Regions from separate parts of the Streptomyces sp. NPDC032091 genome, predicted to be linked through region 4. Evidence: riboswitches for the same ligand, from Rfam matches in the RefSeq annotation. Region 4 holds a riboswitch; each other region holds the start of a gene.
What was found. A riboswitch is a leader RNA that binds a small molecule or an ion and turns the genes downstream of it on or off. The one in region 4 is predicted to bind cobalamin.
Positions count from the first base shown of each region.

Region 1: linked by a shared signal. The riboswitch ahead of ACZ5NJ_RS24980 (ABC transporter substrate-binding protein) and the one ahead of ACZ5NJ_RS26100 (aldehyde dehydrogenase family protein) in region 4 are both predicted to bind cobalamin.
Region 2: linked by a shared signal. The riboswitch ahead of ACZ5NJ_RS04805 (acyl-CoA thioesterase) and the one ahead of ACZ5NJ_RS26100 (aldehyde dehydrogenase family protein) in region 4 are both predicted to bind cobalamin.
Region 3: linked by a shared signal. The riboswitch ahead of ACZ5NJ_RS18850 (ribonucleoside-diphosphate reductase subunit alpha) and the one ahead of ACZ5NJ_RS26100 (aldehyde dehydrogenase family protein) in region 4 are both predicted to bind cobalamin.

Region 1 covers NZ_JBVILR010000016.1:183,037-186,746, forward strand. Annotated here, with positions in the region: gene ACZ5NJ_RS24970 (GMC oxidoreductase) at 1-627, opposite strand, end outside; gene ACZ5NJ_RS24975 (DUF4352 domain-containing protein) at 732-1,241, opposite strand; cobalamin riboswitch at 1,338-1,479, shown strand; gene ACZ5NJ_RS24980 (ABC transporter substrate-binding protein) at 1,515-2,513, shown strand; gene ACZ5NJ_RS24985 (FecCD family ABC transporter permease) at 2,510-3,532, shown strand; gene ACZ5NJ_RS24990 (ABC transporter ATP-binding protein) at 3,529-3,710, shown strand, end outside.
Region 2 covers NZ_JBVILR010000002.1:398,295-402,004, reverse strand. Annotated here, with positions in the region: gene ACZ5NJ_RS04825 (DUF1203 domain-containing protein) at 1-51, shown strand, start outside; gene ACZ5NJ_RS04820 (MarR family winged helix-turn-helix transcriptional regulator) at 113-580, shown strand; gene ACZ5NJ_RS04815 (SRPBCC family protein) at 577-996, shown strand; gene ACZ5NJ_RS04810 (EF-hand domain-containing protein) at 1,010-1,501, opposite strand; cobalamin riboswitch at 1,715-1,944, shown strand; gene ACZ5NJ_RS04805 (acyl-CoA thioesterase) at 2,067-2,495, shown strand; gene ACZ5NJ_RS04800 (helix-turn-helix transcriptional regulator) at 2,505-3,344, opposite strand; gene ACZ5NJ_RS04795 (SDR family oxidoreductase) at 3,471-3,710, shown strand, end outside.
Region 3 covers NZ_JBVILR010000010.1:211,590-215,299, forward strand. Annotated here, with positions in the region: gene ACZ5NJ_RS18850 (ribonucleoside-diphosphate reductase subunit alpha) at 1-2,200, opposite strand, end outside; cobalamin riboswitch at 2,346-2,469, opposite strand; gene ACZ5NJ_RS18855 (GNAT family N-acetyltransferase) at 2,535-3,032, opposite strand; gene ACZ5NJ_RS18860 (Uma2 family endonuclease) at 3,111-3,695, shown strand.
Region 4 covers NZ_JBVILR010000018.1:5,822-9,531, reverse strand. Annotated here, with positions in the region: gene ACZ5NJ_RS26110 (MarR family winged helix-turn-helix transcriptional regulator) at 1-122, shown strand, start outside; partial or broken gene ACZ5NJ_RS26105 (MFS transporter) at 113-1,368, shown strand; partial or broken gene ACZ5NJ_RS26100 (aldehyde dehydrogenase family protein) at 1,430-1,879, opposite strand; cobalamin riboswitch at 2,040-2,210, opposite strand; gene ACZ5NJ_RS26095 (ABC transporter substrate-binding protein) at 2,270-3,184, shown strand; gene ACZ5NJ_RS26090 (short-chain fatty acyl-CoA regulator family protein) at 3,194-3,710, opposite strand, start outside.

The sequences.
Region 1 (3,710 bases), on a different contig from region 4:
GTCGACGAGGCCCACCCCGAGGCCGGCGTTGGCCCGGGGGTAGTAGGTGGAGTACATCTCGTCGGGGTCCACCGTGGGGAGGATCGCGGCGAAGTTCTGCCGCTTGGGGGTCACCGCCATACCGCCGTTGACGAGCGAGCCGCCGCCGACGCCGCGGCCCTGGTAGACGATGATCCCGCCCATCTCCTCGGCGTCGAGGATGCCCGTGTACTTCGGGACGTCCTTGTCGATGGGGAAGCCGAGGAAGTTGCTCAGCGGCGCCTTCGTGCGGGTGCGCAGCCAGAAGGAGCGGTAGTCGGGCTTGGTGGTGTTGGCGAAGATCTTGCCGTCGGTGCCCGGGGTGTCCCAGGCCATGCCCATCTCGACCATGTGGACGTCGACGCCGGCCTGGGCGAGCCGCAACGCGGCGACCGAGCCGCCGTAACCGGTGCCGATGACGAGGGCCGGGACACGGGTCCCGGACGCGAGGGGGGCGTGCGCGACGGTGGAGCCGGTGGCGGGATTCGCGCGGGCGGCGCTGGTGTTGACGGAAAGCGCCATGGCTCCCAGAAGAGAACCGGTTCCAGCGATGAATCCGCGCCGGGAGACACCCTTGGACACCTTGCTGTGCAGGGACTTGTCACTCATGTGGCGTTCCTCACTCTCGATGGAGTGGGAACAAGTTCTACTGTCGAGTGCCTGCTAAGTCACTAGATGCGTCGAGATAATTTCCGGCCGGTTTCCGCAGGGCCTCAGGACAGGCTCCAGTGCGCGACGTCGTCTCCGAGCCCGGAGTCCAGTGCGAACTGCACCGCCGCCGGGCGGGCTTCCCGCGGCAGCCGGAAGACGACGTAGCCCGCGGCCGACCGGCCCGGGGCGAGGGTGAGGGTGTCGGGAAGGGCCGGGCCCGCGTCCGTGGCATCCCCGAGACCGGTGAACCGCCGCCCTGTGGTGTCCAGGAGGTGCGCGGACGGGGCGGGGGAGTCCTCGTACGGCACGGTCCCCGTGTTCTCCAGGCGCAGCTCCACGGCGACCAGCCGGTCGGCCCCGGGCGCCGGCGCCGGGCCCGCGGGGTCGACGACCCGGGTGAGGGTGACGTCGAGGCGCTCCCCGGGCCGGTCACCGTCGAGGGAGACGGTCTCGCCGGAGCCGCCGGTGCCCGCGCCGAGCAGCAGCGCCGCGAGGAGGGGAGCCAGGAGGAGACGGGCGGCCTTGGCCGCGCGCCCCGGACCCGCGTGGCCCGTGTGGCTGCCGTGACGCATGACCGACCTCCTCCACCCCCCTCGCCGCCCACGATCCTCCGTACGGGCCGGTCCCGCCACCGGCGGCGTTCGAGGGCCTTCATGGGGCAAACACCGCATCTGGCAGACTTGGCCGCATTGTCCCGGGCGGTGCAGGACAGGAAACCGGTGCGAATCCGGTGCGGTCCCGCCACTGTGACCGGCGGCCCCTTGCACGGGGCCCCGGGAGTCAGACACTGACGCGCCGCCTCTTCACTTCGACCGGGGACGAGGATCCCCCGGAGAGGCCTCACCATGCCGCGTTTCCGCGCAGCCCTGCGCCCGCTCCCCGCGCTCGCGCTCCTGACGACACTGACGACCCTGACCGCGTGCGCCGGTCCGTCCGGGGCGGGAGGGTCCGCTCCCGGCGCGCACGCGGCGCCCGGGTTCCCGTACACCGTCACCAACTGCGGTGTCGCCACCACCTACCAGGCCCCGCCCCGACGCGCCGTCACCATGAACCAGCACGCCACCGAGATGCTGCTCGCCCTCGGCCTGCAGGACCGGATGGCGGGCACGGCGTACCTCGACGACTCCGTCCTCCCGGCCTACCGGAGCGCCTACGCGGGCATCAAGGTCCTCGCGAAGGAGTACCCCTCGAAGGAGGTCCTCCTCGGCGCCGACCCGGACTTCGTGTACGGCGGCTACTCCAGCGCCTTCGACAAGGGGCAGGGCCGCGACCGGGAGGGGCTGGCCGCGTCCGGCATCGGCTCCCGGCTCAGCGTCGAGTACTGCACCCCGGGCCGGGTCGGGCTCGCGCAGCTGAAGACCGAGATCACCGAGGTCGCCCGGACCTTCGGCGTGCCCGAGCGCGGCACGGCCCTGATCGAGGAGGAGCAGCGCCGGATCGACGCCGTCACCGCGCGGGTCAAGGACCGGGCCCGCCCGGCCGTCTTCGTCTACGACTCGGGCGAGGGCTCCGCCTTCACCTCCGGGGGCAACGGCATCGGCAACGAGATCGTCTCCCTCGCCGGGGGGACGAACGTCTTCGCCGACCTCGACGCCACCTTCGGCGACGTGTCGTGGGAGAAGGTCATCGAGCGCGGGCCCGAGGTCGTCCTCATCTACGACTACGGCGGCACCACCGTGGAGACCAAGAAGCAGCGCCTGTTGAACGATCCGGCACTGGCGGAGGTTCCCGCGGTGAAGAACCGGCGGTTCGTCGTGCTCCCGCTCTCCTCGGCCGTCCTCGGCGTGCGCGTCGCCGACGCCGTGGAGTCCCTGGGCCGCCAGTTGCACCCCGACGCCGCGTGACCGGCCGCCGTCGCACCGCGGCCGTACTGGTGCTGCTGGCGGCCGCGCTGGCGGGCTCGGCGGTGGCGGGGCTGGCGCTGGGGCCCGTGCGCATCGGTCCCGGACAGGTGCTCGACGCCCTGTCGGGCGGGCCCGGGCGTCGCGGAGCCTTCGCTTCCATCGTGTGGGACGTCCGGATGCCGCGGGTGCTGCTCGGGGCCGTGGTCGGCGCCGGCCTCGCGGTCGCGGGCGCCGTGCTCCAGGCCCTCGTCCGCAACGCGCTCGCGGACCCCTTCCTGCTGGGGGCCTCCTCGGGCGCCTCGGCGGGGGCCGTGCTGGTCATCGTGCTGGGCGTGGGGGCGGGCGGCGCCGTCGGGCTCCCGCTGGCCGCCTTCGCCGGCTCCCTCGCCGCGCTCGTCGCCGTCTACGCGCTGGCCCGGCGCGGCGGCACCATGACCACGGGCCGGCTGATCCTGGCCGGGGTGGCCGTGCAGTACGTGCTGTCCGCTCTGACCAGCCTGGTGCTCGTGCTGGCCGCCCATCCGGACCAGATGCGGTCCGTGCTGTTCTGGACCCTCGGCGGCCTGGGCGGGGCCCGCTGGCACGAACTCGCCCTGCCGGCCGCCGCGCTGCTGGCCGGAACCGCTCTGCTCGTCGCCCTCGCACGCCCGCTGGACCTGCTGCTCGCCGGGGAGGAGGGGGCGCGGACCCTCGGCCTGGACACCGGCCGCTTCCGGGCCGCCGTCTTCGTCCTCGCCTCCCTCGTGATCGGGGTGCTCGTGGCCTACAGCGGGGCGATCGGTTTTGTCGGGCTGATGGTTCCGCACGCCGCCCGCATGGTGGTGGGGGCCGGGCACCGGGCGCTGCTGCCCGTCTGCGCGCTCGCCGGGGCGGTGTTCCTGACCCTGGCCGACCTGCTGGCCCGCACGGCGGCCGCGCCCGAGGAGATACCCGTCGGGGTGGTCACCGCGCTGGTGGGCGGCCCGTTCTTCCTGTGGATGCTGCGCAGGTCCACCCGGAGCGAGGGGGTGGCCGGATGACGGGCCGTCCGGCGGAACTCGCGGTCGAGGCCCTGCGTTACGCGGTCGACGGGCGCACGCTGCTGGACGGCGTCGGCCTCGCCGCCCGGCCGGGCGAGACGGTCGGGGTCGTCGGGCCGAACGGCAGCGGCAAGACGACCCTGCTGCGCTGCGTCTACGGCACCCTGCAGCCCACCGC
Region 2 (3,710 bases), on a different contig from region 4:
GTACGGGCGGTGGAGTACGGCTGCTTCCTGTACGAGGTGCGCAGGCCCTGACCGGAGAGTGCCTGGCATTCGTTGTCTTGACAACAGTTGTCTCGACAATGATGCTGGGAGGGTGACAGCATCAAGCAGCGGTCTTCGCGACCACCTCGGGTACTGGCTGCGCCGGCTCTCCGACGAGGTCCACGGCCGCTTCGAGAAACAACTCGCGGAACACGGGGTGACCGTCTCCCAGTGGGCGGTCCTCATCACCGTCCACCGTGACGACGCCAGCACCACCCGGGAGGTGGCCCGCTACGTCGGCATCGACGCCGGCGCGGTCTCCCGCCTGGTCGACCGGCTGATCGCCAAGGGGCTGATGTCCCGCGAGAGCGACCCCGGATCCCGGCGCATCATGCGGCTCACCCTCACCGAGGCCGGCCGCGACCTCACACCGCGCCTGGCGGAGATCGCCGATCTCAACGACGCCCACTTCTTCGCCCACCTCGACCCGGCCCGGCGCCTCCTGCTGGAGGACTGGATCCGCGGTCTGGTCGGCGACGTCCCACCCGACCCCCCTGCCCCCGGAAAGGCCCCGCCATGAACACCCCCCACGCCACCGCCCGCTCGGTGACCAAGACCGTCGGCATCGACCGTCCCGCCGCGGAGGTCTTCGCCTACCTCCGCGACCCCGCGAACTGGCCCGCCTGGGCCGTCGTCAACGTCAAGGCCATCGAACCCACCGACGACCCCGACTGGTGGCTGATGGCCACCCCGCACGGGCCCGCCCGGCTCCGCATCCGCGCCAACGCCGCATTCGGTCTCCTCGACCACGACTACGTGGAGGAGCAGGCGTCCTGGCAGGTCCCGGCCCGCGTCGTCGCCAACGGCACCGGAGCGGAGTTCATGATGACCTTCTTCCAGCCGCCCGCCTTCACCGATGCCTACTTCGACGCGCAGACGGCCCTCGTGGACACCGAACTGGCCACGCTCAAAAGCATCCTGGAAAGTGCGGCGTGACACCGGGCGGGGTTCAGCGCACGGTGTCGGGCACAGGGCGGCCGGTGCCGTACGAGGCGGCCATGGGCGACGTACCGGTGGTGACGAACGCCTTGATCCCCGCCAGGTAGGAGTCCCGGTCGATCAGCCCGTCACGGTCGACGTCCAGGCCGTCGAAGGCCGCCGCGGCGTCGGACTCGGCGTTTCCGGCCGCCGTGCGCATGCGGGTGAACTCCGCACGGTCCAGGCGCCCGTCGCCGTCGGCGTCCGCGATGTCGAACAGGGAGCCCAGCGCGGGCCGGCAGGAGCGCTCGAACGCGTCATGCCCCACCCACGCGCGGTACTCCTCGAAGGTCACCCGGCCGTCGTGGTCACCGTCCATGTCCGCGAAGACCGCCTCGTGCGCCGCCCGCGACGCCACGACGACCGGGTGCGAGGTGTCGCGGCCCATGGCCGACGCCACCCGCTCCACCCGTCCGAGGTACTCGTCATGGGTCACCACACCGTCACCATCGACATCCAGCATGGCGAAGATGCGGTGCCGCGGAGAATCGGACACGGACTGGGACACGGGGCCTCCCGGCTGCCTTGGACGCACGACGACGCTCGCTCTGAGCACTGTCAGCGACCTTAGAAGCAGCGCACCGGAGGCGAATCGATACGCCGGAACCTCATCCCCTCCCCCGGCCCGCACATCACCCGTTCGCACCACACCGGCAGCCCGGGGAAGGAGACCGCGTAAGGTGAGGGCGCAGCTGGTTCGCCCCCCGTCAACTCCGTGGCGTGGTGCGTCGTAAGAGGGAACCCGGTGGGAATCCGGGACTGCCCCGCAGCGGTGAGCGGGAACGACCGCCGTCATACGCACTGGGACCGGAGCCGGTCCTGGGAAGCGACGGCCAGTAGGTGCCCGCCGGGAGACCGGCAGGCGTGTCCGCGAGTCCGAAGACCTGCCCGCTGCCCGTGCGCGACGAGCGCGTACGGAGACCCGAGGGCCTCGTGGGCGGGCCGGCGGCAGCGGGCACAGCGTGCCCGCCGCTCCTTCGCGCCCCGAACGCCGTCGGGTCGAGCCACGACTCGCGAAGGAGAGTTCCGTGACCACGGACATCACCGCAGGCTCCCGCGCCCACAAGGCGCCCGCCGACTCCCGGGTGACCCTCGCCCACATCATGAGCGAGCACGACACCAACCTCTACGGCACCATCCACGGAGGCGTCGTCATGAAGCTCATCGACGACGCGGCCGCGGCCTCGGCCGGCCGCCATGCCGACGGGCCGGCCGTGACGGTCTCCGTGGACCGCATGACCTTCCTCGCCCCGGCCCGCGCCGGGGACCTCCTCACCGTCCACGCCCTCCTCGAACGCGCCGGCCGCACCTCGATGACGGTGGGCGTACGCGTCACCGCCGAACGCTGGAACGCCACCACCACTCCCGCGACCGACGTGGCCACGGCCCGCCTGACCTTCGTCGCCATAGACGCCGAGGGGCGGCCGCGACCGGTCCCCGGTCTGCTGGAGGCGTAGGCGGCGACGTCAGTACCTCGCGGCGGCGGGTGTCGGTGTGGCGTGTACGGAGCCGAGCAGGCGCAGGGCCTGTGCGCTGGGGCTGCCGGGCTCCGCCTGGTAGACGACGAGCTGCTGGCCCGGGGCGGCCCGTACGTCGAAGGCGTGGTAGGTGAGGTGCAGGGCGCCGACGTCGGGGTGGAGGAAGTGCTTGGCCGCGCGGGTCTTGGCGCGGACGGTGTGGGTGCTCCACAGGCGGGCGAAGTCCGCGCTGCGTGCGCGCAGTCCGTCGACGAGGACGCGCAGCCGGGGGTGTGCGGGATGCAGGCCTTCGGCTTCGCGGAGGTGGCCGACGACGGCTTCGGCCGTGTGGTCCCACCGGGGGTGGAAGGGGCGGCTCGCCGGGTCGAGGAAGACCATCGTGGCGAGGTTGTCCGCCGGGTCGAAGGGGGCGTAGAGGGCTTCGGCGAGGGCGTTGGCGGCGAGGACGTCGAGGGTCGGGGCGATGACGAAGGCGGGGGTGTCGGGGTAGCCGTCGATCAGCGTCCGCAGGGCGGGGTCGGCCCGGGGCATGTCGGTGCGGTGGGGGCGGGCCGGGCTCGTGCCGGCCAGCCGGTGCAGGTGGGCGGCGGTGTCGGCGTCGAGGAGCAGGGCGCGGCCGAGGGCGTCCACGACGGGGGGCGAGGGGTGGCGTTCGCGGCCTTGTTCCAGGCGGGTGTAGTAGTCGGCGTTCACGCCGGCCAGGACGGCCACCTCCTCGCGCCGTAGCCCCGGTACCCGGCGCAGGCCGTGGCTCGCCATGCCGACCTCGTCCGGTCGGACGGAGGCGCGGCGTGCGCGCAGGAACTCACCCAGGTGGTTGCCGGTCATGACCTGAAGGTTAGGGCGCCGGCCGCGGGCGGTGCCTGGGTGTGCCGCACCCAGGCGGGGTGCGGCCTGGTGGCTGCGCGGCGCCCGGCGCAGAGTCGGTGCCCTGCCGAGAAAGAGGGAGCCGGGATGTTGAGTACCCACATGGCCAAGGTCGTCGCCGTCACCGGGGCGAGCAGCGGGATCGGTGAGGCGACCGCCCGCCGGCTCGCCGCCGACGGCCACCGCGTGTTCCTCGGAGCACGCCGCACCGAGCGTCTCCAGCGGATCGCCCGGGAGATCACCGCCAGCGGCGGCACGGCGGAGGCCCGCCGGCTGGACGTCACCGACCTCGCCGATGTGCAGGGGTTCGTCCGGGCCGCCCGCGAG
Region 3 (3,710 bases), on a different contig from region 4:
CGTACATCGAGCTGAGCTTGCCGATGGTGGGCGTCTCCAGGAACAGGTTCAGCGACTGGCTCTGGTCCAGGTACGGCGTACGGGCCGCCGCCATGTCGATCAGGCCGCGCTGCGGGATCTCCCACGCCGTGCGGTACAGCTCGCGGACCTCCGCCGGGATCCAGCCGAAGCCCTGGACGGAGCCGGAGGAGTCGCGCAGCGCCTCGCGGGTCTGCGCGTCCCACACGCCCAGCTTCTTCAGGTCCTCCACCAGGTAGCCGTTGACCTGGAGGAACTCACCGCTGAGGGTCTCGCGCTTGAAGAGGTTCGAGACCTGCGGCTCGATGCACTCGTACACGCCCGCGATCGAGGCGATGGTCGCCGTCGGGGCGATGGCCAGGAGCAGGGAGTTGCGCATGCCGGACTTCGCGACGCGGGCGCGCAGCGCGTCCCAGCGCTCGGGCCAGTGGGCTTCCGTCTCGTAGTGGTCGGGGTGCAGGACGCCCTGGGCGGTGCGGGTCTCGGCCCAGGCCGGGAGCGGGCCGCTGCGCTCGGCGAGGTCGCAGGAGGCCTCGTACGCGGCGAGCATGATCCGCTCGGAGATCTTCGTGGACAGGGCCTTCGCCTCGGCGGAGTCGAAGGGCAGGCGCAGCTTGAAGAAGACGTCCTGGAGGCCCATCGCGCCCAGGCCCACCGGACGCCACTTGGCGTTGGAGCGGCCGGCCTGCTCGGTCGGGTAGAAGTTGATGTCCACGACGCGGTCGAGGAAGGTCACGGCCGTGCGGACGGTCTCGTCCAGGCGCTCCCAGTCCATCGCGCCGTCGGCGACGAACGCGCCGAGGTTGACGGAGCCGAGGTTGCAGACGGCCGTCTCGGCGTCGTTGGTGACCTCGATGATCTCGGTGCAGAGGTTGGACGAGTGGACCACCGTGCCCGGGAGCGCGGTCTGGTTGGCCGTCCGGTTGGAGGCGTCCTTGAACGTCATCCAGCCCTGGCCGGTCTGCGCGAGGGTGCGCATCATGCGCCCGTACAGGTCGCGGGCCGGCATGGTCTTCTTGGCGAGCCCGGAGGCCTCGGCCTTGGTGTAGGCGGCGTCGAACTCGTCGCCGTACAGGTCGACCAGCTCGGGGACGTCGGCGGGGGAGAACAGCGACCACTCGGCGTCGGCGTTGACGCGGCGCATGAACTCGTCCGGGATCCAGTGGGCGAGGTTCAGGTTGTGGGTGCGGCGCTGGTCCTCACCGGTGTTGTCGCGGAGCTCCAGGAACTCCTCGATGTCCGCGTGCCAGGTCTCCAGGTAGACGGCGGCGGCGCCCTTGCGGCGGCCGCCCTGGTTCACGGCGGCGACGGAGGCGTCGAGGGTCTTCAGGAACGGGACGATGCCGTTGGAGTGGCCGTTGGTGCCGCGGATCAGCGAACCGCGGGCGCGGATGCGGGAGTACGAGAGGCCGATGCCGCCGGCGTGCTTGGAGAGGCGGGCGACCTGGTGGTAGCGGTCGTAGATGGAGTCCAGCTCGTCCAGCGGGGAGTCGAGGAGGTAGCAGGAGGACATCTGCGGGTGCCGCGTGCCCGAGTTGAACAGGGTGGGGGAGGACGGCAGGTAGTCCAGGCGGCTCATCAGGGTGTACAGCGAGGCCACTTCCTCGACCGCGCGCACGCTTTCGTCCTCGGCGAGGCCGCAGGCCACGCGCAGCATGAAGTACTGCGGGGTCTCGATGACCTGGCGGGTGATCGGGTGGCGCAGCAGGTAGCGGCTGTGCAGGGTGCGCAGGCCGAAGAAGCCGAAGCGGTCGTCCGCGCCCTCGGCGAGCGCGTGCTCGACCAGGGCGTTCAGGCGGGCGGCGTGGGCGGCGACGAACTCGGCGGTGCGGTCGGCGATCAGGCCCTCGCGGTGGCCGACGGCGACGGACTCGGCGAAGGAGGTGGCGCCCTGGCCGGCGGCCTCGTCGGCCACGGCCAGCGTGAGCAGGCGGGCGGCGAGGCGGGAGTACGCCGGGTCCTCGGAGATCAGACCGGCGGCGGCCTCGGTGGCGAGCCCGCGCAGCTCGGCCTCGTCGGCGGCGGCGCTGCGGCCGCGCAGGGCGGCGGCGGCGACCCGGCCGGGGTCGGTGTCGGGGAGGTCGGCCGTGAGCTCGGTGAGGGTGCGCAGCAGCGCGGCCCCGGGACCTTCTGCTTCGGGGTGGTCGGACTCGGCGCGCGGTGCGGCGGGCGCGATGGTCACGGGGGAGCTCTCCCTCACTCGGCCCGGTCATCGGCGGAGCGGGGCGCGAGCGGGCGCACGCGGGCGCGCGCAGAGGCGTTCGGCACCACGTGGCGTCCACCGGCCCAACCGCGAGGCCCGGACGAATCGACACCCCGGTTCGGTCGATCCGGGGGCACTGCCGGCAGGTCTTCGGACTCGCGGATACGCCGCTGGGCGTACGTCACACCGTTGCGGGACAGTTCCGGATTCCCACCGGATTCCCCTGCGGCGGCAGCAGGCATGAGCATACATGTGGGGGCGACCCGATGCGGTAGCCCCCACATGTTGTGTCGGGTGCATGCGGAGCGTGTCGTCACAGCTCCAGTCGGTACGTGAGCAGGGTCAGTGCGGGGATCGGCGACCAGTCCAGTTCGGGGGTGCGGACGAACCCGAGCCGCTCGTAGATCCGCTGGGCCCCGCGCATGGCCCGCTGGGTGGAGAGCACCAGTGCGGTGACCCCGTCCAGGGCCCGGGCCCGTTCGGCGCAGGCCCGTACGAGCGCCTCCCCGACGCCCTGCCCGCGCGCCCCGGTGGCGACCGCGAGCATGCGGAACTCGGCGTCGTGCGGCCCGGCGATGTCGGCGAGCCGGCTCCCGGGCGCGGCGAAGGTGACCCCGCCGAGGAGCACCCCGTCGCGCACGGCGACGAGCACCTCCCCGTCGGCGGCCCGGCCGGCGACGTCGCGCAGGACGTTCAGGTAGTGGTCGTCGTCGTTCAGGTCGAGCAGCCCGTCCCCGGTGTAGGCCTCCCCGGTGATCTCCCCGAGCCGCGCGTACTCGTCTTCCCTTGCCGTCCTGATCTCGAAGTCCATGCCGCCGAGTGTGCCGGACGGGTGTCGGTGGCCGGCGCTATCGTCGGAGACAGCACCGTCCAGGAAGGTGAGCGAGGCATGACCGTGATGAGCGACCGGCCCCAGATGCTGACTGAAGAGTTCGAGACTCTGGCGCGCATAGGTGCCCGCGAGATCGAGGGGCTGCGACTTGAATTCATCTGCGGGAAGCTGGGGGTCAAGGCGGTGCCGGATGGGGATCACGGGACGATCATTGAGTGGCTGACGCGCATCTGCATGCAGTTCAGGCCGGAGCTGTGGCTCTATGCCGAGCAGGGAATCAAGATCCAGCAGTACCGCAATGGCCGTGCTCGGCCTGACGGGGTCCTGGCGCCGAGCGGCTCCCTCGCAGGCCAAGGGGAATGGGTTGAGCCTGAACCTGCCCTCATGGTCGTGGAGGTCACGTCGTACGACACGGACACGGACGCCCGCGACCGTCGCGAGAAGCCCCGCGGATACGCGGAGACTGGCATTCCGGTGTACTTGCTGATCGACCGGGACACCTGCGAGGTCACCGTCCACAGCGAGCCGGACGGCAGCCGGTACGAGCACGTCCGTACCGTTCCATTCGGCAAGGACGTCGAACTCCCCGACCCCGTCGGCATCACCCTGCAGACGGAGGTCCTCAAGGACTGGGTGCGCTGACCCAAGAGGAACACG
Region 4 (3,710 bases):
TGGAGGCCGAGATTCCCACCCCGCTCTCCCAGGTCGTGACCGAGATCGAGCGGGCCCTGGAGCGCAAGAGCTTCCACGACCGGATTGCCGAGAAGCTCAAGGAGGATCCGGCGTGGGGCTGACGGGCGCACTGATCGACGTGGCTCCGTTACGGTCGTCCCCACCGTTCCGACGGTTGTGGATCGGCCAGACCTTCTCCGGTATCGGCAGTCAGATGACGGTCGTCGCCGTCATGTTCCAGGTCTGGCAGATGACGAAGAGCCCCGCCTGGACCGGTGCCGTCGGGCTGTCCCAGGCGGTTCCGCTCGTCGTGCTCGGTCTGTTCGCAGGATCCCTCGTCGACCGGGTGGACCGGCGCAAGTTCTATCTGGTCACGACCGGCGGACAAGCCGTGTGTTCGCTCCTCCTCGCGCTCCAGGGCTTCCTTGGACACGTTCCCGTCGCCGGAGTCCTCGGGCTGGTCGCACTCCAGTCGTGTTTCGTCGCGGGCGCCGGGCCCGCCTCGCGCACCTTCATCCCGCAGCTCCTTCCCCCACACCAGCTGGCGGCTGGGCTGGCGCTGAAGCGCATCTCTTTCCAGGGTGCCATGCTGATCGGCCCCGCCCTCGGCGGACTGATCGTCGGAGAGCTGGGAGTCGGCGCCTGCTACCTGATCGACGCCCTGACCTTCGTCGCCGCGTTCTACGGGGCATTCGGCCTGCCACGGATGACCCCAGGTGACGAGCCCGCCCGGCCCGGCTTGCGTGGGGTTGCGGACGGTCTGGCCTTCCTGGGCCGCACCCCGGTCATTCGCGGGGCCCTGCTCACCGACTTGGCCACGACCGTGCTGTCGATGCCCATCAGCTGTTCCCTCTGATCAACGCGGAACGGTTCGGAGGTAACCCGCGCACGCTCGGACTGTTCCTCACGGCGATCGCCGTCGGCGGCGTAGCGGCATCCGTCTTCTCCGGGACCTTCACCCGGTTCCCCCGGCCGGGCCTCGTGATGCTCGCCGGTTCCGCGACCTGGGGAACGGCGCTGGCGCTCTTCGGCACCGCGACGAACCGCTGGGGCGGGCTGGCCTTCCTCGTCCTGGCCGGCGCCGCCGACACGGTCTCGGTGGTCTCGCGGAGCACCGTCGTCCAGATGCACACGCCCCGGGAACTGCTCGGCCGCGTCAGCGCGACCGAACAGATCGTGGGACAGGCCGGGCCCGACATCGGCAACATGCGCGGCGGCCTCGTGGCAGACGCCGCCTCGGGGACAGTGGCCCTCGTCAGCGGCGGCCTCCTCTGCCTCGGAGCCGTGGCCCTGGTGGGCGTCACGACGGCGGACCTGCGCAGCGCGTCCACGTCCTCCCCCGTCCCCAAGACCGTGGCGGGCCCCTGACCCCGAGGCGTGGCGACCTGCGAGGGTCCCTTGATTTCCCCGCCGTCGTCTGCGCGGCCTTCGCCGGATCGTGCTCGGAGGGCTGGAGGATGAACGCGTTCCCGCACGCCAGCGCGGGCGCGGCCTGCCACAGCGGGATCATCGCGGGGAAGTTGAACGGCGCGATGCCGGCGACCACGCCGAGCGGGCTGCGCAGGGAGTGCACGTCGATGCCGGTACCGGCGTTGTCGGTGAACTCGCCCTTGAGGAGGTGCGGAATCCCGGTGGCGAACTCGGCCATCTCCAGGCCGCGTTGGAGATCGCCGTGGGCGTCGGCGACGGTCTTGCCGTGCTCGGACGACAGAAGCCTGGCCAGGCTCTCGCGTTCGCCCTCGACCAGCTGGAGGAAGCGCAGCAGGACGCGGGCGCGTCGCTGCGGGTTCCCCTGCCCCCAATCGACCTGCGCCTCCTCGGCGTTGCCGATCGCGGCCTCGGTGTCGGCCCGCCCGGCCAGCAGGTTGGATCCGGGGATGGCACGGCGGACCGGCGGACTACACCCTGATGGGGGCGTGCCGCTGCGGAAGCCGTGGGAACTACGAGCGCACGGAAGTGGTGTGCGTGCGCTCCGCCGGATCACCAGGGTCGTGGGTACAAACCGGTGCCAGGCGTGTCTGCTCCATCCTCGTGGACAAACGCGGGAACAATCCGCGGCCGGTATCCTGACTCCCGGATCCCCGCGCGCCGCCCGCCTTCCCGACCGACCTCGTCAGTGGCGTGTGGATGGCAGCACACCCCCCGGTCACAGTGGCGGGACCGTGCCGGATTCACACCGGCTTCCCTGCACCGCGGACCTTGTGCCAGGAACATATAGTTGGACGTCCTGGTAAGTCCGGACCGTCACCGGCGCGTCTACAGTCGGAGCATGCGCATCGTCTCGCTGCTCCCGGCGGCCACCGACATCGTGGCGGACCTCGGACTCGCCTCCGACCTGGTCGGACGCACCCACGAATGCGACTGGCCGCCCGCAGCGGTCGCCGCCGTACCCGTCGTGACCCGGGCCGAATTCGACGCGGACGCGCTCACCAGCCGGGAGATCTCCACAGCGGTGGGCGGCGCGGCACACAGCGGATCCTCGCTGTACACCCTGGACGCGGAGGCGCTCGCCGCGCTCGCACCGGACGTCCTGCTCACCCAGGACCTCTGCCAGGTCTGCGCGGTGTCCTACGAGGCGGTCTCCCGCGCGGTGCGCGTCATGGACGCCGGACCCCGGGTGCTGAGCCTGGAGCCGCGGACCCTGGACGACGTACTGGACTGCCTGGTCACGGTGGGCGAGCTGCTGGGGGCGGGGGAGGTGGCGGAGCGGCGGCGTACGGAGTTGCGTGGTCGCCTGGCCGAGGTCCGGCGCCGCACGGCGGGGCGGGCGCGGCCCCGGGTGGTGGCCATCGAGTGGCTCGATCCGCTGTGGCCCGCCGGCCACTGGGTGCCGGAGCAGGTCGCCGCGGCCGGTGGGGAAGCGCTGCTGGCCGAGCCCGGTGAGCACACCGAGCCGATGACGTGGGAGGCGGTGCGTGAGGCACGCCCGGACGTGATCCTCGTACTGCCGTGCGGCTTCCCGCCCGAACGCACCATGACGGAGATCGACCTGCTCACCTCGCTGCCAGGCTGGCACGAACTGCCCGCGGTGGCGGCCGGTGAGGTGTGGGTCCTGGACGGACCTGCGTACTTCAACCGGCCGGGCCCCCGCGTGGTCCGCGGCGCCGAGGTGCTCGCTCACGTGCTGCATGGCGTACGGGTGGGGGACCCGGTGACCGAGGCGGAAGCACGCCGGCTGGGGTGAGGCAGAGCCTCACGGCCGGTCCCGGGTGACGGGGTAGGGGATGAACGTGCTGCTGTTCTCGTCGACGGTCAGGGTCCGGCCGAGCGGCGGGACCGCCCGCTGGGGGCAGTCGAGGCGTTCGCAGAGCCGGCACCCCATACCGATGGGTGTGGCGGCTGAGGCGTTGTCGAGGTCGAGGCCGTCGGAGTAGACGAGCCGCGATGCGTGGCGGATCTCGCAGCCGAGGCCGATCGCGAAGGTCTTGCCGGGTTCGCCCCAGCCGCCGCGGTGCCGAGTGACGGCCCGGGCGGTCCACAGGTAACGCTGGCCGTCGGGCATGGCGGCGACCTGGACGTGGATCCGGCTGGGCGCGGCGAAGGCCTCGTAGACGTTCCACAGCGGGCAGGTGCCGCCCGCGCGGGAGAAGTGGAACCCGGTCGCCGACTGCCTCTTGGACATGTTCCCGGCCCGGTCGACCCGGACGAAGGAGAACGGCACCCCGCGCAGCCTGGGGCGTTGCAGGGTGCTGAGGCGGTGGCAGACGGTC